3 regions of the Qipengyuania sp. RANM35 genome follow, and region 3 is predicted to be linked to each of the others. Evidence: predicted binding sites of a transcription regulator. Region 3 holds the regulator's gene; each other region holds the start of a gene.
What was found. Region 3 encodes LexA, which represses DNA repair genes until DNA is damaged. Its sites were predicted from a motif close to GTTCCNCNCTTGTTCT; they were not measured.
Positions count from the first base shown of each region.

Region 1: the regulator LexA is predicted to act here: its motif matches at 3,382-3,397, upstream of recA (recombinase RecA).
Region 2: the regulator LexA is predicted to act here: its motif matches at 3,608-3,623, upstream of RAM60_RS14095 (ribonucleoside-diphosphate reductase subunit alpha).

Region 1 is NZ_CM196433.1:1,471,458-1,477,255, forward strand. It holds gene RAM60_RS07350 (NAD-dependent epimerase/dehydratase family protein) at 1-136, opposite strand, end outside; gene RAM60_RS07355 (nucleotide sugar dehydrogenase) at 136-1,302, opposite strand; gene RAM60_RS07360 (glutathione S-transferase family protein) at 1,402-2,028, opposite strand; gene recA (recombinase RecA) at 2,241-3,305, opposite strand; gene RAM60_RS07370 (DUF4139 domain-containing protein) at 3,424-5,019, opposite strand; gene RAM60_RS07375 (DUF4139 domain-containing protein) at 5,036-5,798, opposite strand, start outside.
Region 2 is NZ_CM196433.1:2,815,380-2,821,177, reverse strand. It holds gene RAM60_RS14110 (alpha/beta fold hydrolase) at 1-746, shown strand, start outside; gene RAM60_RS14105 (peptide MFS transporter) at 824-2,191, shown strand; gene RAM60_RS14100 (TonB family protein) at 2,588-3,085, shown strand; gene RAM60_RS14095 (ribonucleoside-diphosphate reductase subunit alpha) at 3,688-5,730, shown strand.
Region 3 is NZ_CM196433.1:1,164,196-1,169,993, forward strand. It holds gene pip (prolyl aminopeptidase) at 1-320, shown strand, start outside; gene RAM60_RS05900 (anthranilate synthase component II) at 380-994, shown strand; gene trpD (anthranilate phosphoribosyltransferase) at 991-1,983, shown strand; gene trpC (indole-3-glycerol phosphate synthase TrpC) at 1,980-2,765, shown strand; gene lexA (transcriptional repressor LexA) at 2,904-3,593, shown strand; gene RAM60_RS05920 (ComEC/Rec2 family competence protein) at 3,623-5,791, opposite strand.

The DNA of each region.
Region 1 (5,798 bases), 310 kb from region 3:
TCAGCTCAGGGTCGTAGTAATCGGACAGCGAATCCACGCCAACAACGCGAAATCCGTCGGCCAGCAGTCGGCGACAGGTGTGGTAGCCGATAAAGCCCGCCGAGCCGGTGACCAGCGCGGTGCGCGGTTCGCTCATCAGTCGGCGCCGAACAGGTCGCGCGTGAAAACCTTGTCGCGAACGTCTTCCAGTTCGGGATCGAGACGATTTGCGACGATGACGTCGACCTCGACCTTGAATTTCGCGAGGTCGCGCTCGACCCGGCTGCCGAAGAAGTGATCTTCCTGCATCACGGGTTCGTACACGATCACTTCGATACCCTTGGCCTTCACGCGCTTCATGATGCCCTGAATCGAGGACTGGCGGAAATTGTCCGAACCGGCCTTCATCACCAGGCGGAAGACGCCGACCTTGCGTGGATGCATGGCGATGATCTGGTCCGCGAGGTAATCCTTGCGGGTCTGGTTCGCATCGACGATCGCGCGGATCAGGTTCTGCGGCACCTCGGAATAATTGGCCAGCAGCTGCTTGGTGTCCTTGGGCAGGCAGTAACCGCCGTAACCGAAGGAAGGGTTGTTGTAGTGACTGCCGATCCGCGGATCGAGGCCGACGCCTTCGATGATCTGGCGCGTATCGAGACCGCGCGAGAGCGCATAGCTGTCGAGTTCGTTGAAGAAGGCAACGCGCATGGCGAGGTAGGTATTGGCGAACAGCTTGATTGCCTCTGCCTCGTCGGCATCGGTCAGCAGGACCGTCACGTCATCATCGAGCGCGGGCTGCAGCAACAGGTCGGCAAACCGCTGTGCACGCTCAGACCTCTCGCCGACGATGATGCGCGAGGGGTGCAGGTTATCGTAGAGCGCCTTGCCCTCGCGAAGGAATTCGGGGCTGAAGATCACACGGTCGGTCCAGAACTTCTCGCGTGCGTGGCGAACGTAGCCGACCGGGACGGTAGACTTGACGACGATCACGGTAGTGTCGTTAGCGGCGAGAACACCCTCGATGACGCTGTCGACAGCCGATGTGTCGAAGAAGTTGCTCTCGACATCGTAGTTGGTCGGCACGGCGACTACGGCAAATTCCGCACCCGAAATCGCATCGGCAAAATCGGTCGTGAAGCGCAGGTCGAGATCGTCGCGGAGCAGGTATTCCTCGACGAGCGCATCCTGGATCGGCGAGCGCCTTTCAGCCAGCATGGCAACGCGATCTTCCGAAATGTCGCAACCGACGACTTCGTTATGCTGCGACAACATTATCGCATTGGACAGCCCGACATAGCCGAGCCCGAAAACTGCAATCTTCATCCGGATTTCCGTGCCGTCAATTGGTGCGCCCCGAAGCGCGGATTGCGCGCCTTGTGTGACCGTGCGAGGCGATTTGCAAGACCGTGCCAGGCCGCCCCCTTACCAACCGAAATAGGGCCCGCCTCTCTCACGTGCACGCTGCCACGCGGGCCGCGAATGAATCGCATCGACAAAGGCCGCCGACTTCGGTGCCCTTTCTCCCAAACCCTGCATCACCGCAATCTCGGCTGGGAAGCTCATCAGGATATCGGCGGCAGTCCAGTCGTTGCCGACGAAATGCAGCGAGTCATTCAAGCCAGCCTCCATGAAGTCGACATGGGCGGCGAACTGCTCCTGGATGCGCGGCATGATCGGCGCCGCAGCTTCCCCCAGCCGACCGGCCATGATGTTGAGCATGACCGGCACGAAGAAGCTGCTCTCGCCGAACTGCATCCATTCGAGGTGCCGGACATGGTCCTCCGTATCGACAGCCGGAAGCCAGCCGCCCCCTCCATGACGCTCGCAAAGGTACTGGATGATCGCCCCGCTCTCGGCGACACGGAGGCCGTCGTCTTCGATGAGCGGCGATTTGCCGAGTTCGTGCGGACCCTTGAGTTCGGGCGGCGCTAGGTTGGTCACCGCATCGCGCTGGTAATGCACGATCTCGTAATCGGCGCCGAGTTCCTCTAGCAGCCAGAGAATTCGCTGCGACCGGCTGTTGTTGAGGTGGTGGACCCTTATCGTCATCGTGCTCTCCCTGGCGATCGGCCCACAGCGGACGATTCGGGGGTCACACTAGGTGAGGTCCAGCGCTCCTGCCAGCGCCGGAAACGGAAAAGCCGGTGCGGCCATGGGGGCGGCGCACACCGGCTTTCCGTTCATTCGGGAGCACCGGGGGACAGTCCGGCTGAGGCTCCGGTCCGGGGGAGGAGGACCGGGGCGCTCCCGCTTGAGGGGAATCAGTCCTCGTCCGCGTCCGGACCGGTCATCATCTCCTCGGCCACCTCGTCGGTGCGGCCGCGGATCGCGGCTTCCAACTTGGCGCACATCTCTGGATTTTCCTTCAGGAAGGTCTTGGCGTTCTCACGGCCCTGGCCGATGCGGACGCTGTCGTAGCTGAACCAGCTACCCGACTTCTCGACCACTCCGGCCTTCACCCCGAGGTCGAGGATCTCGCCGATCTTCGAAATGCCTTCACCGTACATGATGTCGAATTCGACCTGCTTGAACGGCGGAGCGACCTTGTTCTTCACGACCTTCACGCGGGTGGTGTTGCCGATGATATCGTCACGATCCTTGATCTGGCCGGTGCGACGGATGTCGAGGCGGACCGAGGCGTAGAACTTGAGCGCGTTACCGCCAGTTGTCGTCTCGGGATTGCCGTACATCACGCCGATCTTCATGCGCAGCTGGTTGATGAAGATCACCATGCACTTGGAACGGTTGATCGAGCCGGTCAGCTTGCGCAGCGACTGCGACATGAGGCGAGCCTGAAGGCCGACGTGGCTGTCGCCCATCTCGCCTTCGATTTCCGCACGCGGCACCAGCGCGGCGACCGAGTCGACCACCAGAACGTCGATCGCATTCGAACGCACCAGCGTATCGGTGATCTCGAGCGCCTGCTCGCCCGTGTCGGGCTGCGACACGATCAGTTCGTCGATGTCGACGCCGAGCTTCTTGGCGTAGACCGGGTCGAGCGCATGTTCAGCGTCGACGAAGGCAGCAGTGCCGCCATTCTTCTGCGCTTCGGCGATGACGTGCAGCGCCAGCGTGGTCTTGCCCGAGCTTTCGGGGCCGTAGACCTCGATCACGCGACCCTTGGGCAGGCCGCCCACGCCGAGCGCGATATCGAGTCCCAGCGAACCGGTGGAGATGACCTCCACATTCATCGCTTCCTTCTGGCCCAGCTTCATCGCCGAACCCTTGCCGAACGCGCGATCGATTTGCGCGAGGGCGGCATCGAGTGCCTTCTGACGGTCTGCGTCCACTTGCTTTCCTTCTACGAGCTTCAGATTGGCCGCCATGACATCACCCCTTTCGCAATTCCAGAGCCGCGATCGACTCTTCAACTGCCAAGCGGTGTACCGTGTTTGTTCCACAAGAACAAGAGTGGAACGAAATTTTTTCCAACAAGCCTAGAGCTTAGTCGGAACCGGTCTCGCGCAGGCGAAAATCATAGGTGCGGCGCGAGTTGGCGGGGACCTTCACTTCGACGATGCGAAAACCGTCCTTGACCCGGCTGCCCTTCATCCCCTGCACTTCGACATCTGCGGCCCAACCGAGCTTGAGGCGCATGGTGATGGGCTCGTCGTTCGCATTGGCGACGGTCGCGCGCATGGGGTAGGACTTGCGGCCTTCCTTCCATTCGCCGACGGCGCCGCAGGAAACTTGCACCTGACTGCTCTCAGGCAGATCCAATTCGACCTCTTGGGACAAAGCATAGTCGCGCAGGCGCGTCTCGGCGACGAGAAGGTCGCCCATTTCGGTCGGCTCGTAGATCGTCATGCCGCCCATCGGCAGCGACTGGCCAAGCCCGTCCTTCTTCTCGTTCAGCGCAAGCAGCTGCATGGCAGCCGGGTGGAACCCGTCGTTCCCGCCCCGGTCGCAATCGGTGATGTAGAGGAATTTCCCCTTCACGCCTTTCCGGTCGAGGAAGGCGACCTGCTTCTGGCCCTTGGCCGATACATCGACGCGTTCCGGAACACGGTAAAGCTTGAGGTCGCCCAGCACCTCTTCCGCCGCGACCACCGACACCGGCGAAGGGCTCTCGAGTGCCTTTTGCATAATGCGCGCACCGGTGACGACAATTTCGGCAGAATCCGCATAGGCCACGGCTGCCGGAGGGGGCGGTGGCGGTGGCGGAGGCGGGAAGCCGTAGATCGGGGAGCCGGCAGCCGTGCTTCCGAAAGGATAACATGTCAGGCTCAAGGCCCGTGCCTGCGGCGGATCGGCCAGCGCCTGGAAATCGCTCCCGATGTTCAGCTTCCCGGCAACGGCCATGAGTTCGGCATTGTCGAAGCTCTGGTCGTTATCGTTGAGCAGCGTGAGCCACGACAGGAGATCGACCTTGAGTTTGCCCTCGCCCATCCCTTCACGCAGCCGCGCAACGTAATTGGCCTCCCAGTCGAAGCCCCACGAAATATAGGTCAGGGTCACCTGGTACGTTCCGCCCGCGGGACTGCGGGTGTCGATGGTGAAGACCGGCTGTGCCGAAAGCCCCACCGGAACGCGGTTGAAGGTGAGGCTCTCCGGCAATCCTGAACAACGGACTGCCTCGAACCCCTGCGCGGTCTGGAGAACCAGCCCCCCGTCCGCGCGGGTGCGCACGATCGCATCTTCCGACTGCGCCTTGCCCGTCGCGGGATTGGTGCGCGTAATGGTGACGCGGTTGCCAAGCGTGCCGTCGACCAAAGCAGCGGGGCTAAGGAGATCCGCATTGCGGTTCTTCTCGATCGTTCCGCCGGGGAGGCCCGTCACGATGGCGCTAACCGCCACCATTCCTTCCGATACACCGGTGAAACGGATCGTCGATTCGCCTGCCGGCAGCGTCACCGTCCGCACTTCGCTGATCATGGCGAAGCCTTGCGGCCAGTCGCGGTCCATCTCCTCGCCCTCGCCCCTGTCGGGATTGCGGTAGACGGTGACCGAAAGCTTTTCCGGCGCCGAAGCGTCGACGGCCTCACGTGCCTCGACGGGCCATGCCAAGGCCAGCGCCAGAAAACTCAAGAGGATGCGCATCGCAGCGACCCGCCGATCAGTAACGGGTCTCGAAGACTACGGTAACCTCGCGCTTGCTGTTGGCTGCGACCGGGATGGTCCACTTGCGCATGTCGGCGTTGACCTGCCGCCCCGTCACATCCTCAGAGACGACGCGATAGTCGCGCGTCCACCAGCCCTGGTCGAGACCCTGCTGGGTCAGGTCGACCTCGATCGCGGAGGGCTTCGCATTGGTGATGGTGTAGCGCATGGTCGTGCGCCAGTAATCGATCGCGCGGTCCTTCTCGATCTGGCGAACTACCTCGCCATTCTCGATCACGCGGTAGCGCGCGGACCTCTCATATTCGTCCGACGTGATCTTTTCGCGCTTTATGACCTCGGACTGGACGAAAACGTCGAACGCTTCGCCGGTCTGGAGCGACAGCTGGCTGCCCATCGGCGTATGGCCGATCGCGCTTTCGCCGATGAACTGAGGCGTACCCTGCGCATCGCGCTGGTAGAAGCGGACCGTTCCCGCCGGCAGGGCATCACCCAGACCCTGGTCGCGGCTCGAACTGAAACCGACCATGCTGGCCACGTTGTATGCGCGGTCGTCGGTGGCGAGCCAGCCGATCGTGCGCGAATACTGGCGCTTGGCGGGGACGCCCTGGATGTCGAGGAAGCTGACCTGCTTCGTCTGGGCATTGGCGATCGTCGTGCGCTCGGCCAACGGATAGAGATAGAAATCGCCCAGGCGCTCGCGATTGGCAGTCTCGGTGCCCGGCTGGACCATTCCGGGCGGTGGCGGTGGCGGAGTAGGA
Region 2 (5,798 bases), 1.2 Mb from region 3:
GCTTCCGGGTCATCCGTTACGACAACCGCGACATCGGCCTCAGCCACAAGTTCGACGGGGTCAAGGCGCCAGGGATCGTCAAGATGACCCTGCTGTCCAAGATAGGGCTGAAGCCCAAGGTCCCCTATACCCTCGCCGACATGGCTGATGACGGGGCGGGCCTCCTCGATGCGCTGGGCATCGAGAAGGCGCATATCGTCGGCGCGAGCATGGGCGGCATGATCGCCCAGCACTTTGCCGCGCGCCATGCCGACAAATGCCTCTCGCTCACCTCGATCTTCTCGACCACCGGCAATCCCAAGCTTCCGCCGGCAAAGCCCGAGGCGATGAAGGTGCTCATCACCCGTCCCGCCAGCACCGACGAGGACGTCCTGGTCGACCACGGGGTCAAGCTTGCCCGCACGATCGGCTCGCCCGGTTTTCCGGCCGACGAGGAGCGGCTGCGCGAGCGCACGCGCATGTCGGTGCGCCGCAGCTTCTATCCCGAGGGCCCGACGCGGCACCTGTCCGCCATCGTGGCCGATGGTGATCGCCGTGCGATGCTCAAGGGTGTCTCCGTCCCGACGCTCGTCCTGCATGGCGAGGATGATCCGCTGGTACCGGTCGAAGGTGGCCGCGACACGGCGGCGAGCATTCCGGGCGCAAAGATCAAGACCATTCCCGGCTGGGGCCATGACCTCCCGCTGGAACTGGTCGACGAGGTCGCCGACGCGATTGCCGAGCACGCAAAGGCGAGCGTCGCCTGACCCCGGGCCACCTGCCGCAAGATTGACAAGCACTGCCGGTAGCTTACCCCAGCCTCTGGTTTGGGGGAGGCAATCGAATGGAAGCAGCTGTTGCGCGAAGCGAGGAGCGCCTCTGGGGCCATCCCAAGGGTCTCTATTTCCTCGCCATGACCGAGGCGTGGGAGCGCTTCAGCTTCTACGGCATGCGCACGCTGCTGGTCCTCTACATGGTGCAGGAACTGCTCCTGCCCGGCCGCATCGAGAATGTCGCCGGCATGGATGGCTATCGCCGAGTGATCGAGGCGATTTTTGGCGAGCTCTCGACGCAGGCCTTCGCCAGCCAAACCTTCGGGCTCTACGCCGGCTTCGTCTATTTCACCCCGTTGTTCGGCGGATTGCTCGCCGACCGCTGGCTCGGAGCGAAGCGGGTCGTGATGATCGGCATCGCGCTGATGACGCTGGGCCACTTTGCCATGGCCTTCGACTGGTCGTTCCTGCTCGCGCTCCTGCTGCTGGTGCTCGGCTCGGGCTGCTTGAAGGGCAATATCGCCGCGCAGGTCGGCCACCTCTACGAGAAGCACGAGGAGACGCTGCGCTCCAAGGGCTATGCGATCTTCTCGACCGGCATCAATGTCGGCGCGACCATCGGACCGCTGATCTGCGGCCTCCTGGCACAGATCTATGGCTGGCATTTCGGCTTCGGCGCGGCGGGCCTCTTCATGCTTGTCGCGGCAGTCGTCTACTTCGCCGGGCTGAAGTATTTCGCCGAGGACCGCGAGGTCGCGCCCGAGGGTGAGGCCCTGCCGCCGCTGACCACCAACGAGTGGAAGATGATCGGGCTGGTCGTGCTCGTCCTCCTGATCACCATGTGCCAGAGCTTCGCCTTCGAGCAGCTGTGGAACGTCGGGATGCTGTGGGTGAACGAGCGGGTCGACCTGACCTTCGGCGCGTTCTCGGTGCCCGCCCCCTGGTTCGCATCGGAGGACAGCCTTGCCTCGGTCATCGCCCTGCCCCTGCTGCTGTCCATCTGGGCCTGGCAGGGCAGGCGCGGGGGCGAACCGGGCGATCTGACCAAGATTGCCACCGGTGCGCTCATCATGGCGACATCCTCTCTCTTCCTCGCGCTCGGCAGCATGAGCGCGCCCGAGGGCAAGGTGTCGATCCTTTTCCCGCTGGTGACCTTTTTCCTTTCGGGCATTGCCTTCATGTACATGTGGCCGACCGCACTCGCGCTAGTGTCGCGCAGGGCGCCCAAGAAGATCAACGCGCTGATGATGGCGGGCGCCTACCTCACCCTGTTCGTCGTAGGTGTGGGGGCAGGCTACATCGCGCGCTTCTATGAGCCGCTGGGCGACACCGCATTCTGGTTCCTCCAGGCTGGCATTTCGGCCAGCGGGGCGATCCTCGTGTTTCTGTTCGGGGGAGCGATCCGCCGCCGGATGGATGCGCTCGAAGCGGCAGGCTAGGCGATCCGGCCGTGCCGGGTTCGACCGGCGCGCGACTTCACTCGACCGGCTGCAGGCACGCGCAAGGTTCTGGCCAAAAGTGGCTGGAGGCCGGGATGCGAGTCGGTTTCAGCAGGGTCTTACAATCGCACTCCCGGGTCGTTCATTTGCACGACGGGATGATCCGATCGAACAATCGCGCGCAACCAAGTTACGACTTTGGAAGGACGCGACACAGATTTCGGCGTTTTTTGACAACATCCGGAAAGGGCGTAGATTGCCGCGGTCCGGTAGGGACCGCAGACGCCGCCGGGCGCGGATCGACCATAGACCGTCATCGCCTGATCATAATCATCAGTCGCACACTGCGTGATACTCTCTGCGGCCGATCATCTCTTTCGTTGAAAGGATGATCCCATGAACAAGATTGCCGTTTTCGCCATTTCCCTTGCCGTCACCGGTTCGGTGCTTGCCGTACCGATCGCCTCGCAGGAGATCGTCGTCTCCCCGCGATCGGACACGACCTTCGTGGAGGAGGTTTCGCAGGATCTCGAGGCGCGCCTTGCCGCGACCCGCATCGATCCGAGGTGGGATGCCAAGGGCATCGTCCAGGTGCGCTTCCAGGCGGGGGGCGACGGGCGTCCGACGAATATCGCGATGTACCGTTCCTCGGGCAATTCGCAGCTCGACCGCGCGGCCCGTCGCGCGGTGTCCGGGCTGACGAGCCTCGACCCGATGCCGGTAGGCAGCAGCGACGACCAGGTCATCCAGGCCAACATCCTCGTCGCATCGAGCGATGCGCAAATGGCCCGTCTCACCAGGAAGCTCGCCCGTGACGAAGCGGCGCGGATCGCCAGGTCCCCCCGGGAGCGAGCAGTGCTCGCTCTGACCCTGGCGCCTCGCCCGGTCTCCTGAGCCCGACGGGGGCCAGGAGCCGTCTCGGCGTCGGGGCGGGGTCTTTCTGCGGGGATGCCGCCCCGCGCCGGGATAGCTTGCAGACATTCATGAGCCCCGCCGTCACGCGGGGCTCTTTTCGTGCATCGCGGATTCGAAAATTGCGCTCCGGGATTCGAAGGATTCACAAGCCGACAGCATCATTTTTGCCCGCATAATTTTTTTCACGGATTCATTTTCGGGCTTGCGCGCCCGCAAAGTCCAGCTTTGTCCACGCGTCGCGGCGTTGCAGCATTGCACGACACCCCCATTGCGGGCCCGTCCGGACGATTAAAACTTCATCAACCCTCTTGCGCGCGAGTCCCGGCTGATTCAGTATCTAGTGGTCGGGATACCGGGGGTACCCACAAGACCTAGCGGATGAGCCAATCCTCCCCATATGGGGAGCAGGCTCCTTGCGCGCTGGCCTGTGGGCAGACGGGGGATAAGTTTTCGCCCCGGACCAGACAGAAAATGCTAGGCGGGAAACTTGGCTCGCCGACTCGAACACAAGCGGAACATTGACCCGGCAAGAGGGCAGGTTTCGCGGGGCAAACGACCGGACTGACAGGGGCGGGCACACGATGGATTTCAAGACTGGGGACGATATGGCGATGGCACTCGATCTGGATACCGACACCGCCGCCGATACGAACGAAACCACCAGCAACAAGAAGGCGCCCGAAACGGCGGTAACGATGGAAAAGAGCGACAAGGGTAGTGACGATCTGGTCACCGCAGCCGCCGGCGAGGCGCTGGCCGGTGCGATGGCGGCTGTTGCCAAGGCCGAGGTCAAGGACGACAGCAAGAAGATTCTCGACCGCCGGTTCAACGTCGTCACCGACACCGCGCGTGACGAGAACCTGACCGATTTCGGCAAGGAAACGCTGATCGACCGTTACCTGTTGCCGGGCGAGAATTTCCAGGACCTGTTCGCCCGCGTCGCCGACGCTTTTGCCGACGACCAGGATCACGCTCAGCGCCTCTACGACTACATCTCGAACCTGTGGTTCATGCCCGCGACCCCCGTCCTGTCGAACGGCGGCACGACGCGCGGCCTGCCGATCAGCTGCTACCTCAATTCGGTCAGCGACAGCCTCGACGGCATCGTCAACACCTGGAACGAGAACGTCTGGCTCGCTTCCAAGGGCGGCGGCATCGGCACCTATTGGGGCAATGTCCGCGGGATCGGCGAGCCGGTCGGCCTCAACGGCAAGACCAGCGGCATCATCCCCTTCGTCCGCGTGATGGACAGCCTGACCCTGGCAATCTCGCAGGGCTCGCTCCGCCGCGGTTCGGCCGCCTGCTACATCGACGTCTCGCACCCCGAGATCGAGGAGTTCCTCGAAATCCGCAAACCTTCGGGCGATTTCAACCGCAAGGCGCTCAACCTGCACCACGGCGTGCTCGTCACCGACGCATTCATGGAAGCGGTGCGTGCGGGTGAGGAATTCGATCTTGTCAGCCCCAAGGATGGCTCGGTCCGCAAGACGGTCGATGCTCGTTCGTTGTTCCAGAAGCTGGTCGAAACCCGCCTTGCCACGGGTGAACCCTACATCGTGTTCTCCGACACGGTGAATCGCATGATGCCCAAGCATCACCGCGAACTCGGCCTCAAGGTCTCGACCTCGAACCTGTGCGCCGAAATCACTCTGCCGACCGGCATCGACCACCTCGGCAACGACCGCACGGCGGTGTGCTGCCTGTCCTCGCTCAACCTCGAAAAGTGGGACGAGTGGAAGGACGACAAGCGCTTCATCGAGGACGTCATGCGCTTCCTCGACAACGTGCTGCAGAACTACATCGACAACGCCCCCGAAGAGATGGCCCGCGCCCGCTATTCGGCGATGCGCGAGCGCAGCGTCGGCATGGGCGTGATGGGCTTCCACTCCTTCCTCCAGCAGAAGGGCATCGGTTTCGAAAGCCCGATGGCGAAGGTCTGGAACCTCAAGATGTTCAAGCACATCAGCGGCAAGGCCGAAGAAGCTTCGCTCGTGCTTGCGCAGGAACGCGGTGCCTGTCCCGATGCCGAGGAAACCGGCGCGATGGAACGCTTCAGCTGCAAGATGGCGATCGCGCCGACCGCGTCGATCAGCATCATCTGCGGCGGCACCAGCGCGTGCATCGAGCCGATCCCGGCCAATATCTACACCCACAAGACGCTGTCGGGCAGCTTCATCGTGAAGAACCCGTACCTCGAGAAGATCCTCGACAAGAAGTCGAAGAACTCGACCGCGGTGTGGAATTCGATCCTCGAGAAGGGCGGCTCGGTCCAGCACCTCGATTTCCTGACGCCGGAAGAAAAGGCCGCGTTCAAGACCAGCTTCGAGATCGACCAGCGCTGGCTGCTCGAATTCGCCGCCGACCGCGCGCCCTATATCGACCAGGCCCAGTCGCTGAACCTGTTCATCCCTGCCGACGTCGACAAGTGGGACCTGATGATGCTGCACTTCCAGGCATGGGAGAAGGGCATCAAGTCGCTCTACTACCTGCGCTCCAAGAGCGTGCAGCGCGCCGGCTTCGCGGGCGGCGTGGAGGCGGACAACACCGCCGACGCAGCCAAGATCGAACTGTCCGCCAGCGCCGGCGAGCAGACCGATTACGAGGAATGCCTCGCCTGCCAGTAGGACCGGCAGACGGTCACGCACAGAAAACCCCGGCGCCGCGGAATGCGGGCCGGGGTTTTTCTTTGACC
Region 3 (5,798 bases):
AAGACACGGTCGACCACATGGCCGAGGGCGAAAATGCCGTCGCCACCGCGCGGATCGAGAACCACTATTTTCGCAATGGCTGCTTCCTCGAAGAAGGCCAGTTGCTTGATAATGCATGGAAGCTGGCGGACATTCCCGGCGTGATCGTCCAGGGCCGACACGACTGCTGCACCCCGCCCCGCTCGGCTTGGGACCTCAAGCAGGCCTGGCCCGAGGTCGAACTGCAGATGGTGCCCGATGGCGGGCACCTCTACACCGAGCCGGGCATCACCGACGGGCTTGTGCGGGCGAGCGACAGGTTCGCTGGCAAGCAGGCGTGACGTCAGGTCCAGCTTATCTTGCTTGATAGAGCGGCCTCGCGCCGCCATTGACGCCACGAATGACCGACAGCCGTACCATCCTTGTCATAGACAATTACGACAGCTTCACCTTCAACCTTGTCCATTACCTGATGGAGCTGGGCGCAGGCGTGGAGGTGGTTCGCAATGACGCCATTTCGGCCGGCCAGGCGATTTCGAGCGGCGCTGCCGGGTTCCTGATCTCGCCGGGGCCATGCACGCCGAACGAGGCCGGCGTCAGTCTCGACCTCGTGGCGGCATGCGCCGATGCCGGAAAGCCGTTGCTCGGCGTATGTCTCGGACACCAGTCCATAGGGCAGCACTTTGGCGGCAATGTGGTCCGCGGCGGGCTGATGCATGGCAAGACGTCACCCGTGACGCATGACGGCAGCGGCGTCTTCGCCGGACTGCCGTCACCTTTCACTGCTACCCGTTATCACTCGCTGGTGGTCGAGGACATTCCCGACGAGCTGCTAGTGAATGCAACCAGCGAGACGCCCGGACTCGACGGCAGCAGCGTAATGGGATTCCGCCACCGGGAACTGCCGATCCACGGCGTGCAGTTTCACCCCGAGAGCATCGCCACCGAGCACGGCCATGCCCTGCTCGCGAACTTCCTCGCGCTCTGCGGGATCGAGGCGCGCGAAATCGCATGAAGCACCTGCCGCTTGCCGTTCCGCACATGACCGAAAGCGAGGCCGAGGAGGTCTTCGGCTGGATCCTCGACGGCGATGCCAGCGACGAGGAGATCGCCCGCTTCCTCCTCGCCATGACCGAGCGCAGCGAGACTGCCGACGAGATCGCCGGCGCGGCGCGGGCCTTGCGAGCGCGCTACATCCCCGTGGCCGGGCCGGGCAACGCGATCGACGTATGCGGCACCGGTGGCGACGGGCACCACACGCTCAACGTCTCGACCGCCGTTGGCTTGGTGGTTGCTTCCTGCGGCGTGCCTGTAGCGCGACATGGAAACCGGGCGATTTCCTCGCTTTCGGGTGTGGCCGACACGCTCGAAGTACTCGGGCTCGACATGGCGGCAGCAGGGCGGACTGCGGAAAAGACGCTGGCCGAACTCGGCATCTGCTTCCTCTTCGCACCCAACCACCACCCGGCGATGGTGCGCATCCAGCCAATTCGCAAGCAACTGGGCCGGCGGACGATCTTCAACCTCATGGGTCCGTTGTCGAATCCGGTCGGGATCAAGCGCCAGCTGATCGGCATCGCGCGCCCAGGCTACGTCTCGATCTATGGCGATGCGACCGCACGCCTTGGCACGGAGCGAACCTTCATCGTCTCGGGCGACGAGGGGCTGGACGAGCTGAGCCTCGCCGGAGGCAACGAGATGGCGGACGTAACCGGGCACGAATTTGCCATGAAGCGCGTCGATGCGACCATGGCGGGATTGGATCACGCTCCGCTCGAGGCGATCCGTGGCGGGGATCCGGCACATAATGCGAAGGCACTGGCCGCGCTGCTCGACGGCGAACAAAGCGCCTATCGCGAGACGGTGAAGTTCAATTCCGCCGCCGCGCTGATGGTCGCCGGGCGTACTGACGACTGGGCCGAGGGTGCTGAGCTGGCGGCCGAAGCATTGGATTCGGGAGCGACGAAGTCCCTTCTCTCGCGCTGGATCGAGATGGCCCGATGAACAAGCTCCTCGAAATCTGCGCCACCAAGCGCGAGGAAGTTGCAGCGCGCAAGGCGATGCGTTCACTTGCCGAACTTGCGGCATTGGCCAGCGAGCAATCCGCACCTCGCGGTTTCAGGGCGTCACTTGAGAAAGCGCAGGCAGAAGGCTTCGGACTGATCGCAGAAGTGAAGAAAGCTTCGCCGTCCAAGGGATTGATCCGGGAAGACTTCCATCCCGCCCAGCACGCACGCGACTATGCCGCGGGTGGTGCGGCATGCCTCTCCGTCCTTACCGACGCGCCGTACTTCCAGGGGCACGAGGATTATCTAGTCGCGGCCCGCGCTGCTTGCGACCTTCCCGTCCTGCGCAAGGATTTCATGGTCGACCCGTGGCAAGTCACCGAAGCGCGTGCAATCGGAGCGGACGCAATCCTAATCATTGTCGCAGCCCTCGAGGATGCGGAAATGCGTGAAATCGAAGCGGCCGCGATTGAACATGGCATGGACGTGCTTGTCGAGGTTCACGACGAATCCGAAATGGAGCGAGCGTCAGCGCTCGAATCGCGCCTTATCGGAGTCAATAATCGCGATCTGCGGACGTTCGTCACCGACCTCGCGACTACCGAAAGTCTGGCTCCCCTGGCGCCAGAGGGCACCTTGCTGGTAGGGGAAAGCGGTATCGCAACGCATGCCGATTGTGTTCGGCTCGCTAGTGCCGGGGTGCGCAGCTTTCTCGTCGGCGAGAGCCTGATGCGACAGGGCGACGTCGCATCTGCAACGCGCGCACTGCTTTGCGGCTAGCGGGACGTACCACGAACACTTGTTCCACACCCGATAGCTCGAAAATGGCTGAATTGCTTGACTTGGCGATTCGGGTTGCCTAATTGTTCCACATTCGTTCACACGGTTGTGAACAGGCGACACGGGAGTTTCGCAGTCATGCTGACCGCCAAGCAGCACGAGTTGATCCGCTTCATCCAGCAGAAGCTGGAGGAGACGGGAATTTCGCCCAGCTTCGAAGAAATGAAGGAGGCGCTCGACCTCAAGAGCAAGTCCGGCGTCCACCGCCTGATCTCCGCGCTTGAGGAACGCGGGTTCATCCGGCGCCTGCCCAACCGGGCTCGTGCGCTGGAAGTCGTGAAGCTTCCGGAAGACGCCGTAACCAGCGCGTCACGGCCGCGGGCTGCAAATGACGCGGTCATCGCTGCTGCCGCACCTCGCGCTCCGGCCCCAGCTCCGGCCAACGACATCATCGAGGTCCCGCTCCACGGCCGCATTGCCGCGGGCGCGCCGATCGAGGCCATCGAAGGTCAGTCGAGCATGCCTGTCCCAGCTGCACTGCTCGGTCCGGGTGAACACTATGCGCTCGAGGTGTCCGGTGACTCGATGATCGAGGCAGGTATTTTCGACGGTGACTTCGCCCTCGTCCGCCGCACGGACAGTGCTCGTGACGGAGAGATCGTCGTGGCCCTTGTCGACAACGAGGAGGCGACGCTCAAGTACCTGCGCCGTGAGGCGGGTCGTGTTCGGCTCGATCCGGCGAATGGGGCCTACGAGCCGCAGATCTACGAACCGCATCGGGTCAAGGTTCAGGGCAAACTCGCAGGTCTGCTACGACGCTACCATTGACCGGAGACGACACTGCGCTCGAAAGAAGCTCAGTGTCCGGCAAATGTCTTAGCGGGACTGCTTGCGGCGCGCTCTTCTTTCGGGAAAGGCGCGCCGTCCTTCTTCCAGATTCGCTCGTGCGGTGACCACCAGCCATGCCCGCCTTCTGCTTGGGCGACCGTTTCGATCCGTTCGCCAGAAAGGTAGAGGGCAGTTCCACCCTCCTGATCGAGAAAGCGCCGATCGATCCGCACCCATCGCGGTTTGCACGAGCGCGGAAGGTATCTCTGCGCGATTACGATATCGACTTGTGCGCAGGCGGTCGCCAGCGCTCTTTCCTCGATCAGGTTACGGCTCCGGGCGATCAGCAATCGCCAATCGCGCCGCGATCGCTCGATCGTCACGATGCAGAAGTCATCGCTACATCTCGCCTTGTGCCAGTCCGCTAGAGCAATGGGCTCGCTCCTTGTTGCGGCGATCTCCATGAGGTTGTCCCGCGCGTAGCCCCCCTTGCTTTCGCGCAGGACGATCAGCGTTTCTCCCGCTTCCACGATGCCAAGGTCCTGCCCGTCGCGCGTCACCAGCACGTCGGGCATCGGGGCGACCAGCATCCAAAGCGTTCCAACCATGACCGGGACCAACCCCCACAATCTCTTGGTACCGTGCCACAGCGCCAACCACAGCGCCCCGGCAACGAAGAGAAGCATAGCCGTCAGGGGAACCGGGGGCGAAAGCCGCACGGCCCCTGGCTGGTCGGCCACGAAATGCGCGATGGCAAGCAAGCCCTCGATCGACTTGCCAGCAAGCCACCAGACCGGTGCCCCGGCTCCAACCACATCGAGCATCAGGGCCAAAGCGACCAGCGGCATGGAAACAAAGGTCACCAAGGGAATTGCCAGCAAATTGGCAAATGCGCCGTACACCCCCGCACGGTGAAAGTGGAACAACACAACCGGCATCAGCGCCAGTTCGATGACCATTCCGGTCACGAACAGCATGACCAGGCGCCTGCCCCATTTGCGTATTAGCCCCTCCTCGCGGGGAGTTAGGAATAGCTTCACCGGCTCGCAGTTGTGCAGCGCTACGATGGCGATCACGGCGGCGAAGCTCATCTGGAAGCTCGGCCCGACGAGAGATTCCGGCCACAGTAACAGGACTGCCAGCGCTGCCACTGCGACCATGCGCATGGACAAAGGCTCGCGCCCCAATGCCAATGCGATCAGCACCAGCACTGCCCCGATACAGCTGCGAACAGTCGGCACCTCCGCGCCTGTCAGCAATGTATATGCGATCCCCATTCCCGCACCGACAACCGCCGCCACCAATGGCAGACGGACGCGCAGGGCCAGCCATGGCCACAGCGCAAGCAGCCGCAAGGTCAGGACATATGCAGCCGCGATGACTGCACTGACATGCAATCCGCTGATCGAAAGCAGGTGCGTCAGGCCAGCATCGCGCATGGCCTCCTCGTCCGCTTCGGAGATGGCCCCGCGATCTCCGCTCGCAAGAGTAGCTGCAATAGACCCGGCCCCTCCGGAAAGCCGGGCCCGCACGAATTCGGAAAGGCCTCGCTGTACTCCAGCGAGCTTCGCACTTCCCTCCCCAGGGCTCTCGACCAGTTCCACATCGCCGACCACCGCACCCGTCGCAGACAATCCGTCGAACCAGGCACGCCGGGCGAAATTGTAGGCCCTTGGAACGATCGGCGGTGCCGGCGGCATCATGCGCGCGGCAAAGCGTATCCTTGCGCCCTCCCGGAAGGCCGAGGAGTCCCGCTCAAGGGGAAGGTTTATGCGATAAGCAAGCGCCCTGCCGGTCTCCGGATCACTCGCCGCGACTGTAAGGCGCACCCTTCCCTCCGCCGGCTGTTCATCGCGTTCGATTATCCGGGCGTCCATTCGCTCGAAGCGCGGTGCAGCGATGGGCTCGGCCCCGATCATCTCCGAGCGCAGCCAGACAACCGCGATGCCGACTACAATCGCCACAGCAACGGCAACCGTGGCATAGAGCAGGTGAGCGCGCCCATCCCGGCTCCGCCACAATGCAATCGCACCCGCGGAAAGGAGGGCCAGCATGCCCATGGCCGCCAACCATTGCCAAGGCGAGGCGAGACCGAACCAAGCCCCGATACCTGCTGCGAAACCAACGGTAATCCATGGCCCGCGATCGAACCTGGCCGACGCGAGCAACCCTTCCGCACCCTCCGCGAATCTGGACAAGAGCGCG